Prochlorococcus marinus str. MIT 9515: one gene and its partner. Each later gene encodes a partner of the first gene's protein in a complex. Links are inferred from orthologs where the notes say so. Each region holds a gene or a part of one and is shown in the gene's direction. Other genes may lie near its edges.

What was found. Proteins that work in one complex are often made in the same cells at the same time.
Region 2: the proteins of accD (region 1) and accB are in contact, whole or in part, in a solved structure (PDB 8UXZ), measured with the Escherichia coli proteins. The link is inferred for Prochlorococcus marinus str. MIT 9515 from one-to-one orthologs.

Annotation. Positions count from the first base shown.
Region 1 is NC_008817.1:718,165-722,155, forward strand. The notes cover bases 726-3,491. They hold accD (acetyl-CoA carboxylase, carboxyltransferase subunit beta), read left to right. Parts: upstream 726-1,552; coding sequence 1,553-2,431; downstream 2,432-3,491. Other genes in these bases: P9515_RS03940 (phosphoribulokinase), read left to right, coding at 726-1,371; P9515_RS03950 (hypothetical protein), read left to right, coding at 2,436-2,825; P9515_RS03955 (Gfo/Idh/MocA family protein), read left to right, coding at 2,825-3,491. Also shown: leuB (3-isopropylmalate dehydrogenase), read left to right, coding at 1-381; more of P9515_RS03940, read left to right, coding at 472-725; more of P9515_RS03955, read left to right, coding at 3,492-3,928.
Region 2 is NC_008817.1:26,288-29,712, forward strand. Bases 445-3,311 are described here. They hold accB (acetyl-CoA carboxylase biotin carboxyl carrier protein), read left to right. Parts: upstream 445-1,558; coding sequence 1,559-2,065; downstream 2,066-3,311. Other genes in these bases: P9515_RS00125 (peptidylprolyl isomerase), read right to left, coding at 445-955; efp (elongation factor P), read left to right, coding at 999-1,559; pdxA (4-hydroxythreonine-4-phosphate dehydrogenase PdxA), read right to left, coding at 2,042-3,082; P9515_RS00145 (NAD-dependent epimerase/dehydratase family protein), read right to left, coding at 3,175-3,311. Also shown: more of P9515_RS00125, read right to left, coding at 1-444; more of P9515_RS00145, read right to left, coding at 3,312-3,425. UniProt on the Escherichia coli protein: This protein is a component of the acetyl coenzyme A carboxylase complex; first, biotin carboxylase catalyzes the carboxylation of the carrier protein and then the transcarboxylase transfers the carboxyl group to form malonyl-CoA.

The DNA of each region.
Region 1 (3,991 bases):
AAAGACCCAAGCCAATTTGACGTTATTTTAACTAGCAATTTGTTCGGCGATATTTTAAGTGACTTAGCCGCAATGATAACTGGTTCTATTGGAATGCTTCCATCAGCATCTTTAAGCAATTCAGGGCCAGGAGTATTTGAACCCGTTCATGGGTCTGCTCCAGACATAGCTGGTAAAAACTTAGCTAATCCCATTGCTATGGCTTTATCAACCTCAATGATGCTAAAAATTGGTTTGAATGAGGAAAAAGCTGCAGATGATATTGAAATAGCTATTGATAATGTTTTATCAAAAGGATATAGAACATCAGATTTAGACAATGGTGATTGCAACGTTCTATCTTGTAGTGAAATTGGAGAAAAAATCATTCAAGAAATTTGAATAAAAAATTAATAAATTAAAAATTATCTTTAACTAGATCAAAAAGTTGGCATATGACCTGTCAGAATCATTAAATATTGTTTTAATTAAATGTCTAAACGTCATCCAGTAGTTGCTGTAACAGGATCATCAGGAGCAGGAACAAGTACAGTAAAAAGAGCATTTGAGCACATTTTTGCAAGAGAAGATATTATTCCAGCTGTAGTCGAAGGTGATAGTTATCACAGGTTTGAAAGAATGCCTATGAAAAAAGCTATGGCTGAAGCCCTTTCAAAAGGAGAAAATTTTTCTCACTTTGGTCCGGAAGCAAATCTTTTCGACAAGTTGGAGGAACTTTTTAAAGTTTATGGGGAAACTGGTGGAGGGAAAAAAAGATATTATCTTCACAGTACTGAAGAAGCTCAGGAACATAATGAAAGGCTAGGTACATCATTAGAACCAGGACAATTTACTCCGTGGGAAGATATTCCGAACGGAACAGATGTTCTCTTCTACGAGGGTTTACATGGTGGTGTTGAGGGGGAAGGCTACAATGTTTCTTCCTTTGCTGACTTGCTTGTGGGTGTTGTACCCATAACCAACCTAGAGTGGATACAGAAAATTCATAGAGACAATGCTGAGAGAGGTTATTCAGCTGAAACTATAGTTGATACTATTTTGAGAAGAATGCCAGACTATATAAATCATATTTGTCCACAATTTAGTAAAACTGATATAAATTTCCAAAGAATACCTACTATTGATACCTCGAATCCTTTTATATGTAGAAATATTCCAACACCTGATGAAAGTTTTGTAATAATCCACTTTAGAAAAGGAGCAAGAGAAAAATGGGGAATTGATTTTCAATACCTTCTAGGAATGATTCATGATTCATTCATGTCAAGTCCAACAAGTATTGTTGTTAATGGAGGGAAAATGGGTTTTGCAATGGAATTGATACTTACTCCAATAATTCATAAGATGATTGAAGAAAAGAAGCATGCTTAGATATTTTTTATTTCTATTCCAAAAGTCTTGGGTTAATTAAGAAAAGTTATAAGACTTTAATTGTTTAATTAATGATTTCATTAATTTTGTGAAACAAAGATATTGAATATTTTCAAATTTTTATATAACTTCCTTGATAAAAGGGCCTTTTTTAGACTTTAATAGAAAAAAAGAGAATATTGTGTCTTTAATCGACTGGTTTGCTGCAAGGAGAAAGGATCAATTTGTTGGGAAGGTTTCTCAAGATACTGAGGAAAGTGATGGCCTATGGGTTAAATGTTCGGAATGTGGGCAAGTTGCTTATAGAAAAGATTTAATATCAAATTTTAATGTATGCAGTAATTGTAGCCATCACAATAGAATTAATAGCGATGAAAGAATTAATATAATCGCTGACAAAGATTCATTTAAAGAGTTTGATGATTCATTAAGTCCTACTGACCCATTGAAGTTTAAAGATAGGAGATCTTATTCAGACAGGATAAAAGAAAGTCAAGAGGGGACTGGTCTCAAAGATGGAGTAATAACAGGTATATGTTCCATTAATTCAATGCCTCTGGCTTTAGCTGTAATGGATTTTAGATTTATGGGAGGGTCGATGGGGTCTGTTGTAGGAGAAAAAATTACTAGAATTATCGAAAAAGCAACAATAGAAAACTACCCAATAGTTATTGTTTGTGCTTCTGGTGGAGCAAGAATGCAGGAAGGAATGTTAAGCCTTATGCAAATGGCAAAAATATCTGGAGCACTAAAAAAACATAGGGCTAAAAATCTACTTTATATGCCTTTATTAACGCATCCTACAACTGGAGGTGTTACGGCAAGCTTTGCAATGTTGGGTGATCTAATATTGGCAGAACCAAAAGCTCTTATTGGATTTGCTGGGAGAAGAGTAATTGAACAAACTTTAAGAGAAAAATTACCTGATAATTTTCAAACAGCAGAATATCTTTTGGAACATGGATTCGTTGATGTGATAGTAAATAGGAAAGAACTTAAAAGTACTCTGACAAGTATTTTAAAAATTCATGGAGTAAAAGATCTTATGGGAGCAAATTAATAAGATGAAAATCGTTTCTAATTTAATTGGTCTATTTTTTATTTTTTTAATGTTTTTTTTTAATAATTCTAAATTGGCGTTCGGAAGTGGGAATGTAGATTGGATCCTTTTAAAAGAAAATAATGATGGAAAAGAATGGCTAGATATGGGTAGCATTAAGAAATTTGATAATAATGAAATAAGTGTTTTAACTAAGTTTTTTAAAAATCCAAAAGATTCAAGCGATAAAGGTCAATTATCTCTTTACGTTATGAGAATTAACTGTGATGACAATAGATTTAAAGATACTTCTATTAATGGAATCCCACAGCTCAGTTCAAAGTGGCAAACATCAAATAATGATGAACTTATTGATGTTGTCATCGAAAAAAGCTGTTCTGAGATCATAAATTAATGAATTTTAGTAATGCTACTGACAAATTAAGAGTCGCAATTGCTGGTTTGGGATTTGGAAAAAAAATTCATTTGGAAGCATTAAAAGAATCAGATTATTTAATTCCAACTGCAATTTTTCACTACAAGAAAGAAAAAGGACCATCTTTAGAGAAGGAAACTGGGTTAAATTTTTATCATGATTGGGGAGAATTAGTTAAATCCAAAGATATAGACGGAATCATAATTGCTACATCTCCCGAATCAAGATTTGAATTGGCAAAGGAAGCTCTTGAGAATAATAAACATCTTTTATTAGAGAAACCTGTAGCCTTAACCTCCGAGGAAATTAAAGAACTTCAAAGAATATCATTAGTTAATAATTTGAGTGTTTGTGTAGATTTTGAATATAGAGCAGTACCACTTTTCCTACAAACCAAGAAAATGATAGATGAGAATATTTTAGGAAAAATATATTTAATTAAGCTTGATTGGTTGATGGGTAGCCGGTCAGATCCCAATAGGGCTTGGAATTGGTATTCATTAAAAGAAAAAGGTGGTGGGGTTGTTGGAGCTTTAGGTACTCATGCATTTGATATGTTGAACTGGTTTTTTGGAGAATCGATTGTAGTATCCGGGAAATTATCAACATCAATCAAGAAAAGATCCTTACCTAATTCCTCTAAGTTTTTGAAAGTAACAAGTGAGGATATTTGCATAGCTAACCTTGAAATAAAAACTTTCGATGACATCATAGTTCCATGTCAGGTTTCTTTATCCTCGATTTCAAAGTGTGGAAGAGGATTTAGTTTGGAAGTATATGGAAGTGAAGGCTCACTTTTCCTTAAGAGTGAGAATCAAAAAGATTATGTTCATGGTTTTAATTTAAAGATTTCAAATCGAGAAGATAAGACATACAATTTATCCGCTGATCCACGCTATGATTTTGAAAAAACCTGGACTGATGGAAGAATTGCACCTGTCCAGAGAATTCAAAGTTTATGGGCTCATAGTATCAAGAATCAAACTCCAGTAATCCCAGGACTGTCTGAGGGACTTAATAGTCAAAGAGTTTGTGAAGCTATAAGAAAATCTGCAGAGAGCGGTTTAAATGTAAGAATTTAGTTTTTAACATTAGTAAGTAACAATTATTACTCGAATAGGTATTGAATTGATTTTATTTTTTCT
Region 2 (3,425 bases), 690 kb from region 1 along the record:
TACGACCAGCTGGATTAAGTTCTGCTTCATATAAAAAGAAGAAAAACTGAGATGATCCATCATTAACAGATGTACTAGAGTGGGACCACCCTAAGGTTCCCAGTGTTGCAAATGGCAAAGTTGGCGTTTCTGTATAAAGGCCCAACTCTTCGAATGTTTCATTATAAAAAGTTTCGCTTTCGTCGGGTATTCTTATCTCTAGTGGGACATGTCTCTCCAAATTGGTTTCAGGATCTACGTATCCAATCTCATTACCAACTGGATCACCAGTTTGAAGAACAAAAAATTCTTCTGCCCTATTAATTGGTAGATTACTGTAAAAGTTTTTTGAAGATAAATCTATAAATGCACCAGCAGTAAGAGGTGCATTAAATCCATCTATTATTGCTTGCATATCACCCTTAGAAGTTTTTATTTTGACTTTTGCTCTACCAAGTAATCTCGGAAGATCGTCAAATTCACTTGGAATAGAGTATGGAAACTCATTTGGTAAAAAATATTCCTCAATTCCCCCTATTTTTTCTAATGCTTCTTTTCTGGTTGTGATAAATGAATATTTATCTTTGGATTTGGCTTGATCTTGAAGATTATCAAAATCATTTTTAAGATCTAAAAAAGTCTTTTCTACACTTTTTTGTTTTTCAATTGGCAATTCCTCAATAATTCGATTCTTATATTTTTTTAGTAAAGATTGACATTTTGTAACAGTTTTTGAGAGGGCTGGCCATCTTCCTCCTCTTACAAGGTCGCTTGTATCTTCTAACTTATGTTGAATTTCTTGTAGCTCAACTTGCTTTATAGGAAGGGCATTTCTTAGTATTGCATTGGGATCTTTTACTGCGTTTCCAGTAGGTAAATCAGCTAATACTTGCGTTGGTTTTAAGAAGCAAACTTGAATTAAAATTAAAAATAAAAGTAAATAACGTTTGTTCTGATTTGATAAGAAGTTTTGCATAGCACTCTTACAGGTTTATGATCCTTGGGTATGTAATACAGGAATGATTTCCAGTAACGATTTTCGCACAGGTACCACCATTGAGATAGATGGACAAGTTTGGCGCGTAGTAGAATTCCTACATGTTAAGCCTGGTAAAGGTTCTGCGTTTGTGCGAACAAAATTAAAATCAGTTCGAAACGGTAATGTAGTCGAAAAAACTTTTCGAGCTGGAGAATCAGTACAACAAGCTGTCCTTGAAAAGTCTAACCTGCAACATACTTATGTGGAGTCAGGTGATTATGTTTTTATGGATATGACAAGTTTTGAAGAAACAAGACTCTCTTCTGATCAAATTGGTAGAGGTTCAAAATACTTAAAAGAAGGTATGGAGGTTAATGTGATTTTTTATAAAGATAAAGTTTTAGAAGTTGAACTTCCAATTTCAATAACTTTAAAAGTTACAGAAACAGATCCAGGAGTGAAAGGAGATACTGCAAGTGGGGGCACTAAACCAGCTATCCTAGAGACAGGTGCTCAAGTTATGGTTCCTTTGTTTATTTCCGTAGGAGAAATGATTAAAGTTGATACCCGTAACGATAGCTATCTTGGACGTGAAAACTAATGGCTATGAAATTAGATCATGATGATTTAGATCGCTTGATAGAAAAAATTTCTACCAGTGATATTCAAGAATTTTCTCTAGAAGGAGAAGATTTCAAACTCGAAATAAAAAGAAATCTGTTTGACAAGAATTATTTAAATACTAATTCAACAACAAACAATTCTTCGGAGAAGCAAATAATTGCTCCTCCAATAGCTCCAATAGACAGCATCTCCTTATCAGATAACGCTACAGCCACTCCGACGGCTCCTCCAGGACGCTCAGATCTTACTGATATTGTTTCCCCTATGGTTGGAACGTTTTACAGGGCAGCAGCTCCTGGAGAGGATCCTTTCGTGGAATTGGGTAGTAAAATAAATGTTGGACAAACGATTTGTATACTTGAGGCTATGAAGTTAATGAACGAAATTGAATCAGAGTTTAATGCTGAAATCGTAGAAATACTTGTTGAGAATGGAACACCAGTAGAATTTGGACAGGTATTAATGCGCGTTAAACAGTCTTGAACCTTTTGTTAAATCAATAGCTGTTTTTATTGCTTCAACCATACTTTGAGATTGTGCTATTCCTTTGCCAGCAATATCAAAGCCAGTTCCATGATCGGGAGATGTTCTAATAAAAGGTAAACCTAGGGTTGTGTTAACTGAGTAATTAAGAGCTATAACTTTAATTGGAATTAATCCTTGATCATGATACATAGCAAGAATTCCATTATGTGTTGGAGCTTTATCCTCTCTCCAAGCTTTTGCTGATGAATTCCAGCAAGTATCTGGAGAAATTGGACCTAATAAGTGAACATCCTTGTTTTGTTCGCTCCAGCTATTCACGGCATCATTGATCCAATCATGCTCTTCGCTTCCTAATATTCCTTCTTCACCGGCATGTGGATTTAACCCAGCAATTTTTAGAATCGGTTTTTCAACATAATTCTTACAAAATGTCGCAAGCAAATTTAATTTTGAATGAATTAATTTAGTTGACAATTGTTTTGGGACTTCACAAAGGGGGATATGGGTTGTCGCTAATAAAGTGTTAAACCTCCAATTAGTTATTGGAGATTTAGCGGTAAACAACATACCAAAATTATTTACCTGACAAGATTCAGCCAATAACTCAGTTTGACCAGAATAATTATGACCTGCCAAAGCCCATGACTTTTTACAAATAGGTCCAGTAACTAAAGCTGCATTTCGATATTTTTGGACAATTTCAATGGCTTTTTTTAAATAAAAAAAACTTGAATTTCCATTGCTTTGTTTTGGTTTATTAATTTCAAAAGGAATTTCTATATCATGTATTTGATAATTGCTTGGATCGACAATATTTTGTACTCCTAAAGATTTAAGTTTTTTATACGTATTTTTTAAGTTTATTTTTGATCCCACAATTAATGTATCAATATTATTGGGAATTTCCTTTGAACTAAGAGCCTTTAATATGATTTCAGGTCCAATACCTGAATCATCTCCAACACTGATAATAACTTTCAAGCGATCATCAATAGTATTACGTTTATTACTCATAATAAAATTTTGATGTGGAAAATTAAAGGATTCATGTTCTCCTAAAACGTTTGATTTGATTATTAATTAATGTCATAAAATCAAATTATTATTTATTTAATGTTAATAAGACAATTATCTAAACCTACTTGATAGTTTTTGTAAATAAGTTTGTATCCTAATTCTTCACATAATAATTTATTAGATACTCTTCTGTTTTCTAACCAAAATGATTGAGCTATTGGAGATAAATCTTTTTTAGCCTCTTCAAATAATATTTTTTTAGGCATCCTTAATCCAAGTAATTGATAGCCATATCTTATGACTTCAATCTGTGAGCAAGGTTCGTCATCAGCGATATTAA